2 regions of the Paenibacillus odorifer genome follow, and region 1 is predicted to be linked to the other one. Evidence: riboswitches for the same ligand, from Rfam matches in the RefSeq annotation. Region 1 holds a riboswitch; the other holds the start of a gene.
The links. Region 1 has a riboswitch for thiamine pyrophosphate ahead of PODO_RS02070 (ABC transporter substrate-binding protein). Riboswitches for the same ligand answer to the same signal wherever they lie in the genome.
Positions count from the first base shown of each region.

Region 2: another riboswitch for thiamine pyrophosphate. It lies ahead of thiC (phosphomethylpyrimidine synthase ThiC); the one in region 1 lies ahead of PODO_RS02070 (ABC transporter substrate-binding protein).

Region 1 covers NZ_CP009428.1:473,367-476,528, reverse strand. Annotated here, with positions in the region: gene PODO_RS02075 (magnesium transporter CorA family protein) at 1-818, shown strand, start outside; TPP riboswitch at 977-1,087, shown strand; gene PODO_RS02070 (ABC transporter substrate-binding protein) at 1,249-2,298, shown strand; gene PODO_RS02065 (thiamine-binding protein) at 3,044-3,162, shown strand, end outside.
Region 2 covers NZ_CP009428.1:6,075,857-6,079,018, forward strand. Annotated here, with positions in the region: gene thiC (phosphomethylpyrimidine synthase ThiC) at 1-1,449, opposite strand, end outside; TPP riboswitch at 1,552-1,661, opposite strand; gene PODO_RS26450 (beta-galactosidase) at 1,731-3,162, opposite strand, start outside.

The sequences.
Region 1 (3,162 bases):
TGCAGGTGCAAGCTTTTTATGGCTTTCAGAATGAAGAAAGCTCTGATGAGATTAGTGTAAATCTGCGCTATCGCGCCTCACAGCTTGATGGAATTGATCTCAACGGAAAGCCCTATGCCAGTGCCAGCGATCCAGCGTATATTGCGAACTATTGTCATGAACACTCCTATAATCGCTGGGGTCCAGACACGTATTATATGATGAATGAGCAGACCTTTTGCTGCATGACCCGCGCTGAACAGGAGATTGCTGTTAGTCTAGCCAACCAGATGTACGGGCAATATTATTACGGATTTTTACTCAATATTTTCCATAAAATCGTTCTGCTAAAGCTCGCCAATATGCACTCCCGACTTCGGATTAATCATGATTATGAGGAAATAGACAATCTAATCTACTCCATCAATAAGTTCTCGGCAAAGTTCTACTTCTTGGAGTTGATTTCCCAGTCGCAGGGCCGGGAGATATTTCTTCAGCTGCGTAAAGTATACGGAAACGATGCTTTGTTCGAGGAAGTGAAAGAAACCTTAAATGACCTGTTTCAGTATCAGGATAAGTTTCAGTCCAAGCGACGGGATAATCTGCTGATGATTCTCACTGTATTTACGGTAGTAAGCGGGATTTACGGCATGAATCAGGTCATTGACGATCTGGATGGAAAGATTCAATGGAGTAAAATGATTGGTTATTCTCCCTTTGAATTTCTTGCCCTCTTCGTGATCATGAGCGGGATTCTGATCAGCGTTGTCCTCACGCTAGGGGCGCTGGTTAGTGAGCTTAAACGGCGTCACCGCAAGAAATATAAAGATCTAGACTAGCAAAAAAGAAACTACTGGATTGGAAAAATTCAGGAGTGCACTACTAGACATTCCGAGTACAGCCGTCTATAATACACCGTATGCGAGAAATATAAGATATAAAGTATGGGTACAAAACTTATGCTTACTTATATTGCACATAGAAATACCCGTTAACTTCATAGAACCAGGGGTGCTGGAATTGGCCGGCTGAGATTGTATCCCACAAGATACTGACCCTTATACCTGATCTGGATAATGCCAGCGTAGGAATCGCCAATTGGTTCTGGTCCCTGTGACCTTAACTAACCTTGCGCCAAGCCAGCGTCCCGATCACTCGGGGCGCTTTTTTTGTAAGATCACTAAAAGATGTAGAAAAACGTACATACTACACTTTACGGTTCATGTTGTGAAGACGGGATTCTTGTAACCTTAAAGGAGAGAAGAAGACATGCACCTTAAAAAAGCACATACGTTGTGCCTCACCTGTGTACTCATTCTTGCCATTGCCGGATGCGGCAGCAACACTGGGAATACAGCCGGAAACAAAGCAAATGCTACTGATCCAACTGCTGCGGCTGGGACGGATGCTCCAAAAGAGCTCACCAAAGTTAAAGTCGCACTCGACTGGACACCGAACACAAATCATACCGGTCTATACGTAGCTAAGGATCTTGGTTACTACGCTGAAGAAGGTCTGGACGTCGAGATCGTTCAGCCAGGCGCAGCGGGTTCTGATACTATGGTTACTTCTGGCGAAGCCGCATTTGGCATCAGCGCCCAAGAAGGATTAACACTAGCCCGTCTACAAGGCGTACCCCTTGTCTCGATAGCAGCTATTATTCAGCATAATACGTCGGGATTCGCTGCTCCAGTAGATCGCAATATTAAATCACCAAAGGATTTCGAAGGTAAAACCTACGGAGGCTGGGGCTCACCGGCGGAAGAAGCAGCCATGAAAGCTATCATGGATCCTGAAGGTGGCGATGTGAAAAAGGTGAAGCTGATCAGTATCGGTGAAGCTGATTATTTTACCGCCGTCAAACGTGACATTGATTTCGCCTGGATTTTCTACGCTTGGACTGGTGTTGAGGCTGAGTTGCGTGGCGAGCCATTGGATATGCTGTACTTAAAGGATTATGCGCCGCAGCTCGATTATTACACGCCTGTGCTGACGACGAGTGAGAAGCAAATTGCAGATCATCCTGATCTGGTGAAGGCCTTCATGAAAGCCACATCAAAAGGTTATCAATATGCCATTGATCATCCGGAAGAGGCTGCCGGTATGTTATCAAAGGCCGTTCCTGACCTGGACGCCGACCTTGTCCTAGCTAGTCAAAAATGGCTTAGCCCAAAATACAAGGACGATGCTGCCCGCTGGGGCGAGCAAAAAACCGAGGTCTGGCAGAATTATGGCGACTGGATGTACGATCTGAAGTTGCTGGATAAACCGCTGGATGCTGCTAGTGCATTCAGTAATGATTTTTTACCGGCGGAGTAGAGAGCGGACTTCAGAACCAAGAAGGTTGGACGTTACTTGAGGAAGGAGGAACGGAGCGTAGTGATGTGCTACGTGAGTACCGGACTTCCCAAGTTCGTTCAAGATTCGACGTCGAGTTTGCTTCCTGAATTACTTCGTTATCAAAGTTGGCTTTTTGAACTTACCTTATAATTTAAGAGTTCAAAAAGACGGCTTTCAGAACCAAGAAGGTTGGACGTTACTTGAGGAAGGAGGAACGGAGCGTAGTGATGTGCTACGTGAGTACCGGACTTCCCAAGTTCGTTCAAGATTCGATGTCGAGTTTGCTTCCTGAGTTACTTCGTTATCAAAGTTGGCTTTTTGAACTTACCTTATAATTTAAGAGTTCAAAAAGACGGCTTTCAGAACCAAGAAGGTTGGACGTTACTTGAGGAAGGAGGAACGGAGCGTAGTGATGTGCTACGTGAGTACCGGACTTCCCAAGTTCGTTCAAGATTCGACGTCGAGTTTGCTTCCTGAATTACTTCGTTATCAAAGTTGGCTTTTTGAACTTACCTTATAATTTAAGAGTTCAAAAAGTCAGCTTTCAGAACCAAGAAGGTTGGACGTTACTTGAGGAAGGAGGAACGGAGCGTAGTGATGTGCTACGTGAGTACCGGACTTCCCAAGTTCGTTCAAGATTCGATGTCGAGTTTGCTTCCTGAATTACTTCGTTATCAAAGTTGGCTTTTTGAACTTACCATATAAAATGAGAGGATTGATTATTGTGGCTAACACCCTACTAAGCATTCAAGTAATTCCAAAAACTCCGAACAATGAGGATTCCATCCCATACGTAGATAAAGCGATTGAGGTCATTCAAAAATCCGGTGTTAAACATCAGGT
Region 2 (3,162 bases), 1.2 Mb from region 1:
CAAATCTGCGGCATGTGCCGCTATTTTATAAGTAATGACCCCTACACGTACATCTTCCTTATTAGGCAGGCCAAGATGCTCCTTCGGAGTTACGTAACATAACATTGCTGTACCGAACCAACCAATCATCGCTGCACCTATAGCAGAGGTAATATGATCATACCCCGGCGCAATATCTGTAGTCAGTGGACCTAACGTATAAAAAGGGGCTTCGTTGCAAGTTTCAAGTTGCTTATCCATATTCTCTTTAATCAAGTGCATCGGCACATGTCCTGGACCCTCTACCATCACCTGTACATCATGACTCCAAGCCATAGCTGTTAATTCACCTAACGTCTCTAACTCGGCAAATTGTGCTTCATCATTCGCATCAGCAATCGAACCCGGACGTAATCCATCGCCTAGGGAAAAAGAAACATCGTACAGCTTCATGATTTCACATATCTCTTCAAAATGTGTATATAAAAAGTTCTCTTGATGATGCGCAAGACACCATGCCGCCATAATGGAGCCACCTCTTGAAACAATACCTGTCATACGTTGTGCCGTCAACGGGATATAACGAAGCAGAACTCCCGCATGAATGGTAAAATAGTCCACCCCTTGCTCCGCTTGCTCAATGAGCGTATCACGGTATACTTCCCACGTTAAATCTTCCGCTTTCCCATTCACTTTTTCCAAAGCTTGATAAATAGGCACCGTTCCAATAGGAACAGGAGAATTACGGATGATCCACTCGCGTGTCGTATGGATGTTTTTACCTGTGGAGAGATCCATTATATTGTCTGCACCCCAGCGGGTAGCCCATCTCATTTTCTCCACCTCTTCCTCTATGGATGAGGATACTGCGGAGTTTCCAATATTGGCATTGATCTTTACCAAAAAATTACGCCCAATAATCATTGGTTCACTCTCTGGATGATTGATATTCGCTGGAATGATGGCGCGGCCGCGGGCTACTTCATCTCTTACAAATTCCGGTGTCACATTCTCACGAATCGCAACGTATTCCATTTCCGAAGTAATAATCCCTTTGCGTGCATAATGCATTTGAGAGACATTACGCCCCTTTTTCGCTCGCAAAGGTTTTCTATGGAGCGCTGGAAACACTTCCGCCACAGCTTTTCCCGTTGCATTCCCGTTATCTTCAGGCTTCACGGTTCTTCCTTCGTACGCTTCCACATCCCCTCGTTCCTCAATCCAGCTTAGACGATTGGGCTCTAACCCCTGACGAATATCAGTATGAATATTAGCATCCGTGTAAGCCCCACTTGTGTCATAGACATGAATTGGGGCATTCTCCTCTTCGCCGTCTATGCCCGCAGTTGGACTAAGTGAGATCTCCCGCATAGGGACCTGAATATCAGACCGTGAACCCTTTACATAGACTTTTTGACTTGCTGGAAAAGCTGATAGATTGATTGGATCGTTGTTCAATTCGCTTGTCATCTCAATTCCTCCTATAAGGTGATTTGATCAAGCGGAGACGGTCTACTCCCCACACATAGAAAAGGCCACATCTGTATAAGATGCGGCCTTAGAGTAGACAAATAGAAATAGAGCTCCATTTCCTCCGCTGGCATTATCCAGATCAGGTTTGACGGTCGATAGTTATAACTATCCTCTCAGCCTGGTCCCACCAAGCTCCCGTGACTATAATTGCTACTTCAAAGTATAACCGAAAAGAGAGAATTATCCAAATCTACTCAAATGTGAGATCAATGTGTACGTTAGTATAACACCAATACCCCAAATCCTTCCAGAAGCACCTCGCCCGACAATGTTGTGCCGCTCAGTAAATCTGTTTTGGTCTCATGAAGATGGATCGTGACAGGAGTCTCACTATAATTAAGCAAAAAAGCATAACTGGAAGAAGCTCCGGTACGGACTTGCAGCTCTACCTCTTCTGGGAGCTCCAGCCAATTTGCTGGCGATTGTAGATCAATTAATTTTATGATCTCAGCCGCTGCCTGTTCGTTAAATACGGCTCCGTAATACCAAACCTCACCCTTGCCGCGACGATTTCTAGTTACCGCCGGTTTTCCCGCATAATAATCAGAGGCGTAAACCGCCATCACTTCAACCGAAGCTTCCTCTATTTTGAGAATATCATTAAAGTCATCTGCTCCTGTAACGACTTCGGTCGCGCCCGACCAGCTAATTGTTGTTGGCTGACGACTGCCCTTAACCATTGTGAATTCTTCAACTGTGATCCCGCATAGATCCTTAGCAGTACCTGGGAAAGGACGCATATAACATTGACCGCGCTCATCCTTATAGCCAGTTCTACAGCCGAAGATCAGTTTGCCGCCTTGTTGAACATATTCATCCAGCAGAGACGCTGTCTCATCTGTCATAATCGCTGGGTGAGGATAGATAAGCACGTCGTACCTTGCAAGCTCCTCCAGCGTTGTTTTTTTGCGCAGATAGAGCACGTCATTCGGGATATGCTTCCGCTGAAGAGCCTTGTACCACTCCTTATTGCTCTTCCACATAAACGGGCCATGCCAAACATCGTATTCTCCATCCCACTCATTGTCATAATCACGAACAATAGCAACGTTAGCCTGATTATGAGTACCGATAAACGCTTGACCTGCTGCTGCCAGCTCCTGACCGATCTGCCCCGCTTCCCGCACTCTCCGGTTAGGCTGATTATGATAGTCATTGATTCCATGCCAATAAATTTCATTGCCCATCGTAGCTGTCCGCCAGCGGAAATATAACACCATATCTGCCCCATGAGCGATCGACTGATAAGTCCATAACCGCATCTGCCCGGGCTTTGGAGAAGGCATATCCATCCGGTTCACCCAGCCACCCGGGCCTGACTGCTGCTCCATAATGCAGAAATTCGGGGATATCGAACGAACAACAGATAATGACAGTCCCCAGCCTCTATCATTCAGCGGATTCCGCTCATTCGGGTCATAAAAAATAGTAGAGAACTGAGGATAGGAATCATAGCTGAAGAAATCCAGCAGTTCATCCGTCATTTCATGGCTATCGAGATGACCGAACAGACCGTTCGTGGTTACCCATTGCTTAGGGGCAAGTTTACGAATGATATCCGCTTGGTTTTTGGCAAAAGAAATTGTATTGTCCGAAATAAACCGTTTTTCATCCAATGCCTGATGAGGATTGGGTTGCTTCGGTACTGGA